One region of the Diaphorobacter sp. J5-51 genome, then DNA from elsewhere that is predicted to be linked to it. Evidence: riboswitches for the same ligand, from Rfam matches in the RefSeq annotation. Region 1 holds a riboswitch; the other holds the start of a gene.
The links. A riboswitch is a leader RNA that binds a small molecule or an ion and turns the genes downstream of it on or off. The one in region 1 is predicted to bind cobalamin.
Positions count from the first base shown of each region.

Region 2: another riboswitch for cobalamin. It lies ahead of OX89_RS12115 (TonB-dependent receptor domain-containing protein); the one in region 1 lies ahead of bluB (5,6-dimethylbenzimidazole synthase).

Region 1 is NZ_JSYI01000023.1:43,985-52,312, forward strand. It holds gene OX89_RS02780 (aminotransferase class I/II-fold pyridoxal phosphate-dependent enzyme) at 1-132, shown strand, start outside; gene OX89_RS02785 (cobyric acid synthase) at 129-1,610, shown strand; cobalamin riboswitch at 1,630-1,822, shown strand; gene bluB (5,6-dimethylbenzimidazole synthase) at 1,867-2,628, shown strand; gene cobT (nicotinate-nucleotide--dimethylbenzimidazole phosphoribosyltransferase) at 2,733-3,791, shown strand; gene OX89_RS02800 (DUF2334 domain-containing protein) at 3,958-4,332, shown strand; gene OX89_RS02805 (hypothetical protein) at 4,299-5,180, shown strand; gene nth (endonuclease III) at 5,218-5,868, opposite strand; gene OX89_RS02815 (PLP-dependent aminotransferase family protein) at 5,973-7,175, shown strand; gene OX89_RS02820 (SlyX family protein) at 7,181-7,396, shown strand; gene OX89_RS02825 (aldo/keto reductase) at 7,473-8,328, shown strand, end outside.
Region 2 is NZ_JSYI01000085.1:27,365-35,692, reverse strand. It holds gene OX89_RS12130 (ABC transporter substrate-binding protein) at 1-783, opposite strand, end outside; gene OX89_RS12125 (bifunctional adenosylcobinamide kinase/adenosylcobinamide-phosphate guanylyltransferase) at 780-1,382, opposite strand; gene OX89_RS12120 (cobyrinate a,c-diamide synthase) at 1,379-2,737, opposite strand; gene OX89_RS12115 (TonB-dependent receptor domain-containing protein) at 2,760-4,640, opposite strand; cobalamin riboswitch at 4,720-4,964, opposite strand; gene OX89_RS12110 (hypothetical protein) at 4,999-5,238, shown strand; gene OX89_RS12105 (cell division protein ZapA) at 5,235-5,579, shown strand; gene OX89_RS12100 (sulfite exporter TauE/SafE family protein) at 6,220-6,939, opposite strand; gene hemN (oxygen-independent coproporphyrinogen III oxidase) at 6,943-8,325, opposite strand.

The DNA of each region.
Region 1 (8,328 bases):
CGCTCGCGTGGCGTCAAGCTGCGCGACTGCACCTCGTTTGGCCTGCCCGGGCATGTGCGCCTGGGCGTGCTGCCACCGCAGTCGCAGCGGGCGTTGGAGGTATCGTGGCGCCTCTACAAGGAATCGCAATGAACAAGACCCGACCCGGGCCGGCGCGCTGCGTCATGGTGCTGGGCACCACCAGCGGCGCGGGCAAGAGCTGGCTGGCCACCGCGCTGTGCCGCTACTACAGCAACCAGGGCCTGAAGGTGGCGCCTTTCAAGGCGCAGAACATGAGCAACAACGCGCGCGTGGTGGCTGCACCGGGCGAGCAGTTCGGCGAGATTGGCAGCGCCCAGTATTTCCAGGCGCTGGCAGCGCGGGCCGTGCCCGACGTGCGCATGAACCCGCTGCTGCTCAAGCCCGAAGCGGACACGAAGAGCCAGGTGGTGCTGCTGGGTCAGGTGAGCGATGAGCTTTCGCAACTGCCATGGCGCGGCCGCAGCCAGCGTGTGTGGCCGCAGATCGCGGCGGCGCTGGACGCACTGCGGGCCGAGAACGACGTGGTGGTCATCGAAGGCGCGGGCTCGCCGGCAGAGATCAATCTGCACGCCAGCGACGTGGTCAACATGCGCGTGGCGCGCCATGCTGAGGCGCGTTGCCTGCTGGTGACGGATATCGACCGCGGCGGCGCCTTTGCCCACCTGTTTGGCACATGGGCGTTGCTGCCCGAGGAAGAACGCGCGCTCATCGCTGGCTTCGTGCTCAACAAGTTCCGGGGCGACGAGGCACTGCTGGCGCCAGCGCCGCAAATGCTGCAGGACAAGACCGGCGTGCCCGTCGTCGCCACCATTCCGATGCAGTGGAACCACGGCCTGCCCGAGGAGGACGGCGTGTTCGACATGCGCTCCACCGCCGTCGGTGCCGTGCATACGCGCATCGCCGTGGTGGCGTATCCGCGCATCAGCAATCTGGACGAATTCCAGCCGCTCAAAAATGTGCCGGGTGTGCGTCTGTCCTGGGCGTGCAGCCCAGCGGATGTGGAGGGCGCCGACTGGATCGTCCTGCCCGGCAGCAAGGCCACGGCGGCTGACCTGGCCTGGCTGCGCGCACAGGGGTTGGACGCGGCGATTGCTGCCCATGCGGCACGCGGTGGCCGTGTGCTGGGAGTCTGCGGTGGACTGCAGATGCTCGGCGAGGCGTTGATCGACACCGTGGGGGTGGACGGCAATGGCCCAGGCCTGGGCCTGCTGCCGTTGGTGACGAGCTTCGAGGCCACCAAGACCGTGCGGCCCACGCGCCAGTGCTTCGGCGCCGTACAAGGCGCCTGGCGGCATCTCGCCGGCGTGGCTGTGCAAGGCTATGAAATCCACCACGGCCAGACTGCTCAGCACCCGGCCATGGCAGCCAGCGGCGATGTGGCGCGCGAAATCATGCCCGGGTTGGCGTGGCAGAACCCCGGGGGCAATGTGCTGGGCCTGTACCTGCACGGCCTGTTCGAGGACGCAGCCGTGCTGCGGGCACTGTTCGGTGCCGACGCTCCGACGCTGGATGCGGTGTTTGAGGGGCTGGCCGTCGGCATCGCACGGCACTTCGAGCCTGGGGTGTTGGATGCCCTCGCTGTGCAGTAAAGGACGATAACTGCGGTTGTTATCATCCCCGTCTTCAGGTGCCCGCTGCCGCAAGGCAAAGGGAGAATCGGGAAGGCGGTTGGAGTCCGCCGCGTGCCCAACGCTGTAAGGAAGATGACCCCCGCTCAATGCCACTGGCTGCCAAGGCCGGGAAGGCGCGGCGGGTCAGATGAATCCAAGCCAGAAGACCGGCCTGAACGTTCATCGCGCTGCAAGGCCAGGCAGCGTGCGACCTATTCACGCACAGGGGACTGCCATGAATACCGCGCAGGCGCAAGCCACGCAAAGCGTTCACGCCTTTACGCAAGAGGCCCGCGACGCCATTTACCGCACCATCTTTTCACGCCGTGATGTGCGCGGGCAGTTTCTGCCCACCCCGGTACCGGACGAGGTGCTCAGCCGCATCCTGACCGCGGCGCACTATGCGCCTTCCGTAGGCTTCATGCAGCCATGGAACTTCCTGGTGGTTCGATCGCAGGACACCAAGCGCCGGGTGCATGATGCCTTCGCCAAGGCCCATGCCGAAGCGGCCGGTATGTTCGAGGGCGACAAGCGCGCGGTGTACCAGCGTCTCAAGCTCGAGGGCATTCTGGAGTCGCCCATCGGCCTCTGCATCACGTGCGACCGCGAGCGCACCGGTCCGGTGGTGGTAGGGCGTACCCACATGAAAACCATGGACCTGTACAGCAGCGTCTGTGCCGTGCAAAACCTGTGGCTCGCCGCGCGCGCCGAAGGGCTTGGGGTGGGATGGGTGAGCATCTTTCACCAGGCCGACCTGCAGCAGGCGCTGGGTATTCCCAAAGGCATCACCCCCATCGCCTACCTGTGTGTCGGCTATGTCAGCCACTTCCATGCCAAGCCCGAACTGGAAACCGCTGGCTGGCTGCCACGCCTGCCCGTGGAAGACCTGGTGTACTTCGAGCAATGGGGGCAGCGCGACGACCAGCAGCCGCTCATCGCGCATCTGCGGTGCGACCAGGCTGCGGCGCAGTGCAGTCGCCAGACCGCACCGGCATAAGCCAGCCACAACGCATGGGGCCCGCCCCGCAATACGGCCACTTCTGGATGTGCGCCCCGTGAGTCGGGGTTGCGCTGGACCTTTTTTGACAATCGAAACACGCCATGATCATTGACCTGCCTTTCGTTGCTGACCTCACCGATCTGCCGCTGACGCAGGCCCTGCAGCACAAGCTGGACAACAAGACCAAACCACTGGGTGCGTTGGGGCGCCTGGAGCAACTCGCCCTCCGTCTCGGCCAGATCCAAGGTACCGAATCACCCATGCTGCAGGCGCCGCAGATGCTGGTGTGCGCGGGCGACCATGGCCTGGCGGCCAAGGGCGTATCGGCCTACCCGAGCGACGTGACCTGGCAGATGGTCGAGAACTTTCTGGCAGGCGGCGCAGCCGTGAGCGTGCTGGCGCGCCAGCACGGCCTTCAGCTCACCGTGGCCGACTGCGGCGTGGCGCGCGAAGTACCCGCGCGCGACGCCGTTCCCGATGCGCCTCGCCTGGTGCACTGCCGTGTGGCGGCGGGCACGCAGGACGCGAGCGTCGGCCCTGCGATGACCGAGGCGCAGTGCGCCCAGGCGCTGCGCAACGGCATGGATATCGTGCGCGCCATGCCCGGCAACGCGCTGCTGCTGGGCGAGATGGGCATCGGCAACACGTCCGTGGCGTCGCTGTTGTTGGCGCGTCTGGCAGGCGTGCCGCTGGCCGAGTGCACGGGTGCCGGTACGGGACTGGATGCGGCAGGCATCGCGCGCAAGCAGGCCGTGCTGGAGCAGGCGCTGGCGGCCAACGCCGGTGCTAGGCAGCCCTTGGAGGCCCTGGCCGCCCTGGGTGGTTTTGAAGTCGCCACGCTCACCGGCGCCGTGCTGCAGGCCGCCGCCGAGCGTCGTGTGATCGTGGTCGACGGCTTCATCACCTGCGCGGCTGTGCTGGTGGCCGTGCGCCTGGCGCCTGCCGTGCTGCAGCGCTGTGTGTTTGCCCATCGCTCCGGCGAACGGGGCCATGGCCACATGCTGCAGGCTTTGCAGGCGCAGCCGCTGCTGGACCTGGGGCTGCGCTTGGGAGAAGGCTCAGGTGCCGCTCTGGCTTGGCCGTTGCTGGAGTCGGCATGCCGCGTGCTGCGCGAGATGGCGAGTTTTCAAGCGGCCGGGGTGGACGGAGCGATGCGCTAAGTGTCTTGCCGGCACTTGCCATCTTCAGGATGGGCGCATGAGGAATTCGAAGGGGCTGTGCAACCAGACGCCGTCCTATCACGCACTGGGTAAATAGCTAAATACTATCGATCGAATTTGCCAATTGATGAAAAAGTAGTAAGAATCTTCTCTACCAAGTGACCTATTGAAACCCTGGTACTACACGTCCGACCAGCCCGACCTCCAGGCCGGGGACTACATGGTGGACCAGTTCTTCCCCTTCGTCATCGAGCGCGACCGCTACGGCCTGCGCGTGCTGCCGGAGAACCTGGGCAACCTGCAGTATTTCGAGTTCGGAGCAGATGAGGAGCTGACATCCAAGGAGGTGCTGGAAAACGCGCGCTACCAGAAGGTGGTGCGTGACGGCTTTGCCTCGTTCTTCTTCCACCCCTTCCTGGCGGTTGAGTCCCAGGCGCAGAAGTATGACGGGCGCGGTTATACGCACCTGAAGGAAATCGTGGATGGCCTGACGGCCATGGGCTACACGTGGACCTCACCCAGCCGCCAGCGCAAGCCCTGACCCTGACACGGCGCGTGGCCATGGCGGCCATGCTGCCGTGCGCGGTGTCTTTGCCGCCGTCGTGCGGCGCGCCATTGCGCCACCTCGGCGGCATGGTGTGGCAGCCCAGCCTGCGCACGCTGCGCCCCCAGGGCAACTGGGCGCAACTGGGCGTTCGCCGCCTGTTGGTGCAATGGACGGCGGTGGATTCACAGGCTTTTGTGCCGGGCACCGGCCTGCCTCCGATCGCGGCTGAGCTACCCGACTGGGAGCGCATCGCCGCCGAGCCCTGGGCCCAGGAGGTGATCGTGGGCCTGGCGGCCATGCATGGCGAGGCGCAGGCACGTGCCTCGGTGGCGCTGCTGGTGGAGCAGGCGCACGCCCTGGTGCCCATCGTGCAGCGGCTCCCGCTGAGGCTGGGTGGCTGGTATTTCCCCCTGGAGGTGGATCCCACCTGGCTGCCGGGGCCAGAGTGGTCCCAGGGCCTGGCGCAGTTGCCACGCCCGCTGTGGATCAGCGCCTATGACAGTGCCAACCTCGGCCCGCACGTGCTGGCGGACTGGATCGAGCGCTGGCTGCCGGGCGACGTAGGGGTGTTCTTCCAGGACGGCGTGGGCGTGCATGCGCGCAGTCCGGAGGTTGCGCTGAAGTACTTGCAGGTGCTGACCTACCGCCTGGGTCAGGCGCGCGTGCAGATGATTGCCGAGGCTTTTCGCCCCGCGCCAGAAGGCGGGTTCCGCAGCGCCACGGCGGCGGAGTTCCTGCCGCAGATCGATGCCTACAAGGGGTGGGAGGTGCTGGCCTTCGACGGCCCGCACTACCTGGGAGAGCCGCTGGTGGCTGAGCTGGTGGCGCAGGGCGTGCGCTGATGCCGGCGGCTGCCGCGGCAGCACCCCGCAAGGTTGATCAACCCGCGTTGAACGGCGCCGGCGTCTTCGGCTCGTAGTCGCACCAGGGTGCGACCACGCATTCCCAGCAGCGCGGTTTGCGTGCCTGGCACACGTAGCGGCCCAGCAGAATCAACCAGTGGTGGGCGTCCACCAGATACTGCGGTGGCACGCGCTGCAGCAGCTGCATCTCCACGGCCAGCGGGTTCTTGCCGGGCGCCAGGCCGGTGCGGTTGCCCACGCGGAAGATGTGCGTGTCCACCGCCATGGTGGGCTGGCCGAACGCCACGTTCAGCACCACGTTGGCGGTCTTGCGGCCCACGCCGGGCAGGGCTTGCAGCGCCTCGCGCGTGCGCGGCACCTGGCCGCCGTGCTGCTCCACCAGGATGCGGCAGGTCTGCATCAGGTTCTTCGCCTTGGTGCGGTACAGGCCGATGGTCTTGATATAGCCCTCCAGGCCGTCCAGGCCCAGCTCCAGAACGGCCTGCGGCGTATTGGCGACGGGAAACAGCCGGCGCGTGGCCTTGTTCACACCCACGTCGGTGGCCTGCGCCGACAGCAGCACGGCGGCCAGCAGCTCGAATACGTTGGTGTATTCCAGCTCGGTGTTGGGCTGCGGGTTGGCGGCCTGCAGCGCCGCGAAGAAGGGCTCGATGTCCTGGGGCTTCATGGGCGGCGATTGTCGCCGGCTGAGGGGCGCGCCGCAGGAAAGCTGCGCGGCAATTGGCGACAATGGGGGCTACCGTCTTTCACCCATCCACCCGATTGCCGTCCATGCCGCTTGCCTTTGCCGACCGCCTGAATAACGTTGAAACCTCCGCCATCCGCGAACTGTTCAAGCTGCTGGGCAAGCCCGGCATCATCAGTTTTGCGGGCGGCTTCCCGGACAGCGCCATGTTCGACGTGGCCGGCATCCGCGCCGCCAGCGAGCGCGTGCTGGCCGAGGAGCCCGGCGCCGCGCTGCAGTACGGCGCCACCGAGGGCTACCAGCCGCTGCGCGAGCAACTGGCCACCTTCATGCAAGGCAAGGGCGTGGCGGGGCTGGCGCCCGAGCAGCTCATCGTCACCACGGGCAGCCAGCAGGCGCTGGACCTGCTCGGCAAGACCATGATCGACCCCGGTGACAAGGTGATCGTCGAGGGCCCCACCTTTCTTGCGACCATCCAGTGCTTTCGCCTCTATGGCGCCGAGGTGATCAGCGCGCCCGTGGACGGCGAGGGCGTGCAGCCCGATGCGCTGGAGCGGCTGATCGTCGAGCACCGCCCCAAGCTGGTCTACCTGATTCCTACCTTTGGCAACCCCAGCGGCGCCACCTTGAGCCTGGAGCGCCGCAAGCGCGTGCTGGAACTGGCCGCGCGGCACCAGGTGCTGGTGGTGGAGGACGACCCCTATGGCGACCTGTACTTCGGCGAGGCGCCGCCGGCCAGCCTGCTGGCGCTCTCGGCCCAGGTGCCGGGCAGTCGGGAGTGGCTGGCGCACTGCGGCAGCCTGAGCAAGGTGCTGTCCCCCGGCCTGCGCGTGGGCTGGCTGATCGCACCGCCCGAGCTGCTGGCGCGCGCCGTGATGTGCAAGCAGTTCAGCGATGCGCATACCAGCACCTTTGCCCAGGCCACGGCCGCGCAGTACCTCAAGAGCGGCGCCATGCCCGCGACGCTGGCCCATGTGCGCACCGTGTATGCCGAGCGCGCGCAGGCCATGGGCGATGCGCTGCGTGCGGAACTGGGCGACGCGGTGGAGTTCGTGCAGCCGCGCGGCGGCCTGTTCCTGTGGGTGCGCCTGACAGGGGCGCGCGGGCAGGAGCGTGATGCCGGCGCATTGGCCAAACGCGCGATCGACAAGGGCGTGGCCTTCGTGCCCGGCACGCCATTCTTCAGCCAGAACCCCGACGCGGCCACGCTGCGCCTGTCGTTCGCCACGGCCGATGTGGCCAAGATCCGCGAAGGCGTGGCGCGCCTCGGGCAGGCGCTCAAGGGTTGATGGCGATGGTGGACGCACGCACGCAGGAGCGGGTGGAAGCGCTGGAGGTCAAGGCCGCCTTCACCGAAGACCTGCTGGACCAGCTCAACCTGACCATCTACCGCCAGCAGCAACAGATCGACGAGCTGGCGCGCACCGTGGCGCAGTTGCGCCAGCAGGTGCCCGAGGGGGGCGGCGCCACCGTGCGCAGCCTGCGCGACGAACTGCCGCCGCATTACTGAGGTTTACGTCAAATTGGCCGCTAGCGCTCGTCCATCAAGCGCTAGCAGCTCTTATTTATATAGCGAAGGCTGCCCCATGCAATACCGTTTTCTTGGCAAGAGCCAGCTCCAGGTGTCCACGCTGTGCCTGGGCACGATGATGTTCGGCGACCAGACGGATAAGGCCGAGGCCGCTTCCATCGTGGCCCACGCGCGTGCGCATGGCGTGAACTACATGGACACGGCCGACGTGTACACCAAGGGCGCGTCCGAGCGCATGCTGGGCACGCTGCTGCAGGGCCAGCGCCACGACTGGGTGCTGGCCACCAAGCTGGGCAACAAGATGTCCGAGCGGCCCAACGAGGGTCGCTACTCGCGCGCCTGGATGCTGCGCGAGGTGGAAGCCAGCCTGACGCGGCTGCAGACGGATCATGTGGACATCCTCTACCTGCACCGCGACTACGAGGGCATGGACCTGGAGGAGCCGCTGTTCGCCATCGATGCGCTGCTGCGCGCGGGCAAGATCCGCTACTGGGGCGTGTCCAATTTCCGCGGCTGGCGCATTGCCGAGCTGGTGCACGGTGCGCGCCGCATCGGCATGCCCGGCCCCGTCGTGTGCCAGCCGTACTACAACCTGCTCAACCGCATGCCCGAGGTGGAGATCCTGCCGGCCTGCCAGCATTACGGGCTGGGCGTGACGCCCTACAGCCCTGTGGCGCGCGGTGTGTTGACCGGCAAGTACCTGCCAGGCCAGGCACCCCAGCAAGGCACACGTGCCGGGCGCGGCGACCGGCGCATGGGCGAGACCGAGTTCCGCGAGGAGTCGCTCCAGATCGCCCAGCAGCTCAAACTGCATGCCGAGGCCCGGGGCATCACGCTTGCGCAGTTCGCCACGGCCTGGGTGCTGGCGCACCGCGGCGTCAGCTCCGTCATCGCCGGGCCGCGCACGCTGG
Region 2 (8,328 bases), on a different contig from region 1:
GCGGCCCGCCTTGACCGCGGCCAGGTGGTTCCACCCTGGGTATTGGGTCATGGGCTGCATGCTGCGGTTCGCCACCATCAGTACGTCGGGCTGTGCGCGCAGGACGAACTCGGGATTGAGGCGCGGAAAGGGCCCCAGCTCGGGCGGGACCACGTTGCGCGCGCCCAGGCGCACCAGCGTCTCGCCGATGAACGAACTGGCCCCCGCCGCATAGGGGCCGCGGCTGACCTCGAAGAACACCCGCGCCCCGCGCGCGCGCTGCGGCAGCGACTGCGCGGCGGCCTGCACGGCGGCATCGATCACGCGCCACACGCGCTCCGCGCCGTGCTCCGGCGGAACGGCCAGCAGTTCACCCAGCACCCCCAGCACGCGGCGCACGTCCGCATGGGTCTTGTGGTCCAGCGCCAGCACCTTCACGCCCAGCGCCTCCAGCCGGTCGCTGACGCGGCTGCTGACGGACAGCAGTACCACGTCCGGGCGCAGCGCGACGATGGCCTCGATGTTCGGGTCCAGCCCGCCGCCCACCTGGGGCAGGCGCCGCACGGACGCGGGCCAGTTGGAGTAGCGGTCCACCCCCACCAGGCGCTCACAGCGCTGCAGCTCGCACACGCTCTCGGTCAGCGACGGCAGCAGGCTCACGATGCGCTGGGGCGGCTGGTCGAATCGCAGCGCGCGGCCCCGGTCGTCGGTGATGGTTACTGCGTGGACGCTGGGCAAGGCCAGCAGCAGGCCCAGCAGCCAGCCGGCGGCAGCAAGCTGGCGGCGCCAGCGAAGAGGCATCATGGTGCGTCCTTCAGGGCAAGCGGCAGGCCCGCCGCCATCAGCGTGACGCGCTGGCAGGCTGCCGCCGCGCGCTGGTTCAGGGCGCCCAGCGCGTCCACGAAGGCGCGCACTTCGCGCCCCAGGGGGATCACGCCCAGGCCGATCTCGTTGCCCACCAGCACCACGGGGCCGGGCGCGTGCGTCAACGCTTCAAAAAAGTGAGCTGCCTGCGCTTGCCAATCGGGCGCTAGAGGCTGTTTTTGCTCTACATCTTGGGGGTCGGCCGGCATGAGCCAGTTGGTGAGCCACAGGGTGAGGCAGTCCACGACGATCAGGGTCTGTGGGGTGCTGTGGCACGCCAGGGCGTGGGCCAGATCGCGCGGCTCTTCCACGGTCTGCAGGCCGGGCACACGCTCGGCACGCTCGCGCTGGTGGCGGGCAATGCGCGCACGCATCTCGTCGTCCCACGGCTGGCCGGTGGCCAGCAGCAGCGCGCGGTGTGCCGGCGCGGCCTGCAGCCACTGGCGCGCCAGCAGTTCGGCGCGGCGCGACTTGCCGCTCTTTTGTCCACCCAGGATGAGTTCACTGCGGGCGATGGTGGTCTGCGGCGCCGCGTTCATGGCCCCGCCTCCGCGCCCAGCAAGGCTGCGGTCGCCTGCGGGCTGGACGCAAACCATGCGTGAAAGTAGCTCGCGTGGATGCTGCCGTGGCGGTACACGGCTTCACCGTCGTCCGGTGCCCCTGCAGGGTCCGGACGCTGGGCGCGTGCGCACACGGCGGCCGGGCTGTCGGTGACCGAGTAGTGAAAGGTGTGGCCGCGCAACTCATGCGTGCCCATGCGCAGCGCGCGCGGCCCCAGCGCGGCCAGGCGCCGCTGCATGGTGGCATGACCCGGTAGCAGCCCCCACAGGGGCACGCGGCGCCCGTCGGCCAGGGTGATGGACTCCAGCAGCGCCATCATGCCGCCGCACTCCGCCCACACGGGCCGACCCGCCGCCACGTGCGCCTGCAGGCTGTCGCGCATGGCCGTATTGGCGGCCAGCGCATCGGCGTGCAGCTCGGGGTAGCCGCCGGGCAGCCACAGCGCGTCGCAGGCTGGCAGCGCAGCGTCGCGCAGCGGCGAAAAGCGCACCACGCGCGCGCCCAGCTGCTGCAGGGTATCGATGTTGGCTTCGTAGATGAAGCAGAAAGCCTCATCCGCCGCCACGGCCACGGTGCGGCCGGCCAGCAGCGGCGTGATGGCGGCACCGCCCACGGGCGTGCCGCCGAAGTCCACTGCCCAGCGCTGCAGGTCCGCGGCGGACATGCGGCCCAGGGGCGTGCCGGCCAGCGCATCGGCCACGGCGTCCAGCCGCTGCAGGGCATCGGGCAGTTCGTGCGCTGCCACCAGTCCCAGGTGCCGCTCGGGCAGAAGGCCACCAGGCTCCCTGCCGCCCGCAGCGTCACCCACGACCCGTGGCAGCGCACCCAGCCAGTCCGCAGCGTCGGCCAAGCCGTCCCGCAGCATCTGCGCATGGCGGTCGCCCGCCACGCGGTTGGCCAAGACACCGGCCCATGGCAAGCCCGCACGGTAGTGCCGCAGCCCATGCACGATGGCGCCCAGCGTGCCCCCCATGGCAGAGGCATCCACCACCGCAAGCACCGGTATGCCAAAGCGCTGCGCCAGGTCGCCCACGCTGTGCTCGCCGTCGAACAATCCCATCACCCCTTCGATGAGCAGCAGGTCTGCTTCGGCCGCCGCGGCGCGCAGGCGCTGCGCGCAATCTGCCGCGCCGGTCATCCACAGATCGAGCTGGTGCACGGGGGCGCCGCTGGCCAATTGGTGCCAGTGCGGGTCCAGGAAGTCGGGCCCACACTTGAACACCCGCACGCGCCGGCCTTGGCGTGTGTGCAGGCGCGCCAAAGCGGCGGTGACGGTAGTCTTGCCCTGCCCAGAGGCGGGCGCGGCGATGACCAGGGCGGGACAGCGGCTCATGGTGTGGCAGTCGGTGATGACGTTACTGCGGCGCCCACTTCAGGCCCACGTAGAACGTGCGGCCGCCGGTGGCGTAGGTGCGCGCCAACTGGTAGTCCTTGTCGGCCAGGTTGTCGACGCGGGCCAGCAGCGTCACGTTGCGCGCCACGCGCTTGCTGGTGTAGAGGTTGAGCGTGGTGTAGCCGCCCAGTACGTTGGTGTTGGCCGCGTTGTCGTACCGGCGCGCAGATGCGTAGAGCTCTGCCCCCAGCGTCCAGCCTGCCACCAAGGTGTCGGCACCCAGCGTGGCGTAGCGCTTGGCACGGCGCGCCAGCAGTTTGCCGCTGTCCAGGTTACGCGGGTTCTGCCAGTCGATGGAGCCATGCAGCGACACGCCCGCGATGCGGTGCGCGGCCGACAGCGTCACGCCCTTGTACTCGGCGCGGCCCACGTTCTCGTAGCAGCCGAAGCTGGAATCACAGCGGCCCGCGGCGCCGAAATTGATGAGGTTGCTGACGCGGTTGCGGTACGCCACGACACCCACGCTGCTCTCTCCTTGCGTCCACCGCGCGCCCAGCTCCACGTTGCGCCCCTTCTCGGGCTGCAGGTCGGGCGCGCCGTATTCGCTGAAGCGGTGGTAGAGCGTGGGTGCACGGAAGGACGTGCCGGCCGCTGCGGTGACGCGCCACTGCGGCGTAATGGCGTAGCCATAGGACAGGCTGCCCGTGCTTTTGCCGCCGAACTCGCTGTCGTCGTCATAGCGCAGGTTGGCCTGCAGCGTATGGGCGCCCTGGTTCAGGCCATAGCCCAGCGCGAGCGCGTTCTGTGAGCGGTCACGCCGGAGGTCGCCCACGAACTCGGTGGCGGGGTTGTGCAGTTCGTCCTCGCGGCGCTCCAGCGCGGCTGTGAACAGATGCGCGCCCAGGCGCCACTCGTTTTGCAGCAGGTAATTGTGCAGCGTGGTCTCGGTCATGTAGAAGTTGGGCCGGGTGCTGTATTCACTCTGCCCCCGCGTGACCTGCAAGCGCGTGCTGTACACGTCGCTCCACTTGGCCAGCCATGCCAGGCTGGCCGTGCGCAATTGGTGGTGATTGCGGTCGTCGGCCGTTTTGCTGCCGTCGTACTGCGAGTTGAGGTTGCTGGCCAGCAGCGTGCCCTCCAGGCGATGGGTCGTGTCGAACTGCACGCCCAGTCGGGCATTGGCAGAGGTGCGGCGGTAGCCGTCTTTGTCCGGGTTGTAGGCGGAGCCTACGCGGGCACTGAAGCCATCGGCGCGCTCATGCGACAGCCCCAGCGCATAGTCCACCTGCTCGGTGCCGCCACTCACGCCGGCCTGCACCGTCCGCGTGCCCTGGTTGCCCAGGCCCACGCCCACGTAGGGCGCCGGCGCACCCTCACCCCTTTTGGTGAAGAGCTGGATCACGCCTCCCATGGCATCCGAGCCGTACACAGCAGCCGCTGGCCCGCGCACGACCTCGATGCGGTCGATCTGCGACAACGGGATTTGCTCCCACACCACGCCGCCGGTGGATTGCGAGTCCAGGCGCACGCCGTCCAGGTACACGGCGGTAAAGCGCGACTCCGCGCCGCGCAGGTAGACGCTGCCACTGCTGCCCTGGCCGCCATTGCGCGTGATCTGCACGCCTGGCAGGCGCGAGATCACGTCAATGACGCCTACCGCGCCGCTGGCCTCGATGGTTTCACGGTCGATGACGGACACATCGGACACGATGTCGGCCAGCGGCCGGGCCACGCGGGTTGCCGTGATGACGGTTTCACGCAGTTGGGGTTCTGTGGCTGCCTGGGCCAGCAGGGTCTGGGACACGGCGGGGAAAGCGGCGGCCAGCGCCAGCGGCAGCACGGCGACGCGCGCGTGCACGGAAAGCGCACTCAAGCGCACATTGAACGGACGGGTGTTTGTCATGTGGGGCAAACAGAGAGATCGCCACGGCCGACCTCCCCGTCGGCACCTGGGCATAACGGCCCAGGTTTCACAAAAGGAAACGCGGAGCCACCTCGTTGGCCGGTATCCGGGCTGGCGGAACGCTCTGCATCGCCTTCCCAAACGCTTGTTCAAGGCGCTCAGTGGCTTGTCAATGAAGAGGGAGCCGAAGTACGGCTCATCCGCTGACCGTTGCGGGGGCAGCGCAGGCACAGGACGCACTCCATGGCGGAGGGCCCCTCCCTGCTTCCCGTTGAACTGCGGCATGTGAACCACGCCGCTAGCACCAACTGCGCAATTTTACGATGGTTCGCACGCCGATCCCTACAATCGGCAGCGTATGGCCTCCCCCTCTTCCATCGACCAGATCGCCGAGCGCGTTGAGCGGCTGCTGCTGCGCCATGCCGAGTTGCAGCGCACCAATGCCCTGTTGGCGCAACAGGTCGCGGCGCTCACCCAGGAGCGCGATTCCCTCCAATCCCGCCTGCAGGCGGCCCGTGCCCGCGTGAACGCATTGCTGGACCGCCTGCCTGCCGAGCCCGAACTCCCCGGCACTGCCGAGACGAAAGACGCGCCATGAAGCAGATCGAGGTACAGATCCTCCAGCAAAGCTATCTCCTGGCCTGCCCGGACGGCCAGGAGTCGCGCCTGCTGGAGGCGGTCGAGCGCGTGGATACCGCCATGACGCGCATCCGTGACGCGGGCAAAGTACGCGCGCGCGAGCGCATCGCCGTGCTGGCGGCCCTCAACCTGGCTTTCGAGATCGCCGACCGCGAAGCCGCCGATTTGGCAGCCGCCTCAGCCCCTGCGCGCATGGCCCCCACCCCGGTCGCGCCGCACGTGCACGACAGCGATGAGCGCGTGCAGCAGTTGCTCCTGCGCCTGGACGAGGCGCTGGGCGAGGATGGGCGCCTCCTATAACCATTACGGCAAAAGCCTGGCCCCTGGCCGCACACGGGCAGCCCACTACAATGAACATGTCTGCGGTGCTGCCGGGCTTTATATTTCCTTGAACCAATGCTCATTGAGCACGGGCTTGGTACATCGCCCGGTGAGCGTGATCATCTCGCGTCAGATGAACCCAACGCCTGGCTGCCCTCGCCCACCTGAACCCCCGGTTCAGGATGCCGGTCCGGCGGCATTCGCAGACACCTTTTCTCCGGTAATCGCTTGCGCCCTCGCTCCGGGTGAGTGCCAGTGACCTCAATACCTGCTCAGAAAATCCGGCGCTCCGCGGCCAGCGCGCGCAACCCACCCATCTGCAAGGCACAGAGCAGACCTTGGTAGTCGTCGCACCGATGGCAAATATCCTGGCGTGGTTCGGGCGTTTCCCAGTCCTTCGGCAATCACGCCGACACGCAGCGCGCCCTCATACGCACGATGGCGCATCCAGTAAGGCAGCGATGCGTAGCTGGATTTCTCCACGTCGATGAGAACAGACTCGTCACTTCCGCTGGTAGAGATCTGACAGCGATACGTCACGCCTGAGCGTCTCGGTTTGCACCATTCGCTTGCCACGGCATGCTTCGCAGAGCCGCTGTGGTTCCAAAAAACGCTGTTTTCAGGGCACGCACCACGGCGCCGGCTGCCCATGGACAACCTCCATCCATAGCGCCCATGCACCCAGGGAAAAAAGCACGCCACCTGCCAGCCGAGACACCCACGCCCCACCCTTCACGCCGATCCAAGCGCGAATGCGGCCAAATGTCCACGGTCCCAGCACCAGCCATACACCGCTTCCCACGCCAAACAGGACCATGCACAAGGCTCCGCGGAGCACGCTTCCGCTGAGTGCGGCAGTCAACAGTGCGGTATACAGCAGGCCGCATGGCAGGAGCGCCCAGGCCACACCCGCGGTCAGGAGCCCGCCAGGCCGAGAGACCAAGGGCTTGACCTTCGCCCAGGCAGCACGCCCCGCCCGCTCAACCCACAACGGCTGCTGCGCTTGCACCATCATCATCCCGCCCCACGCGAGGATGAGCACGTGCATCAGCGTCCAAAGGGGGCGCAATGCCGAGGTGCTTTGCCCCAGCCATGCGAGTTGCTCCATGGCCAGCGCAACCACCGCCCCTGCGGCGCCGTAACCGATCAGGCGCCCCACGTGAAACTGCGCTACCCGTTGGAAGATTCCGCGACGGGACGCCCATTGAATGGTGTGGGTGGCGTCCGGCGTGCCACCCAGCCCCGTAAGCGCCGCGCAGGGAACAGAACACATCGCCAAACAGTGTGCCCCTCCCATCAACCCCATCAGGAAGGCCGTCGTGGCCAGCGTCCACAGCATGGGTCAAATAATCCGGGAAAAGCGAGCGCGGTTGCGGTCAGCCTGTAGATACTTGTCGAACACCATGGCCACGCCGCGCACGAAATACCACCCCATGGGCGTAACTTCAACGCCCTCATCACTGATTTTCACCAAGCCCTGAGCCGCCATTTCTTGCAGTTGCTGTAATTCCGCATCGAAATAACTGCGGAAATCAATCAGCCAAGACTGTTCCAACGGCTCAAACAGCAACTCACCTTGGCACATCAACGCCATGATGACTGCGCGACGCACCAAGTCGTCCTTGGTCAACGCCAGCCCGCGCACCACAGGCAAATGCCCCTGGTTAATGCAGTCGTAATACTCGTCCAGCGTTTTCACGTTTTGGCTGTAAGTAGCGCCCACGCGCCCGATGGCAGAAACGCCCAGACCAATCAGGTCGCAATCGGGCTGCGTGCTATAGCCTTGGAAGTTGCGGTGCAGCCTGCCTTGCCGCTTGGCCACCGCCAGCGCATCGTCTGGCAGCGCAAAATGGTCCATGCCCACGTAGACGTAGCCGGCTTCTTGGAACACATCAAGTGACCGGGCCAACATGGACACCTTGGCCGAAGCCATGGGCAACTCGGCCGTGATGATGCGTCGCTGCGATTTGAAGCGTTCTGGCAAGTGAGCGTACGCATACAGCGCGATCCGGTCTGGCCGCAGCTCGGCTACCTGCTCCAAGGTGCGATCAAACGACTCCGGTGTCTGGCGCGGCAGCCCGTAGATCAAATCCACGTTCACCGATTCAAACCCGAGCTTCCGAGCCGCATCGACCAACGCGAACACCTTTTCGGCAGGCTGAATGCGGTGCACGGCCTTTTGTACTTCAGGGTCGAAATCCTGCACGCCAAAGCTCAGGCGATTGAAACCCAGCTCCGCCAACAATCCCAGCCGCGCTTCATCCACGGTCCGAGGGTCCACTTCTATGGAGTACTCCCCCCCCGGAACGAGGACGAAACTGCGCCTCAGCATGCCCATCAGTTCGCGCAAACCGTCATCCGTCAGAAAAGTAGGCGTGCCTCCGCCGAAATGCAGCTGGCTCACATGCTGACCCACACCGCAGTGCGCCGTATGCAGGTCGATTTCACGGCTGAGGTAACGCAAGTAGACCTCTGCCCGCTCTGGATGCCGAGTAATGATCTTGTTACACGCGCAGTAATAGCACAGCGATTCACAAAACGGGATGTGGACATAAAGCGACAAAGGCATCGCCTTGGCTACCGAACCCACGCGACGCTGCTGCAGCGCAAGAATGTATTCCCGCTCTCCAAAGGCTTCGACAAAGCGATCAGCAGTCGGATAAGAGGTGTAGCGCGGCCCTGGAACGTCAAAGCGACGCAGGAGCTCTGTTGTAACAACGGTCATGAC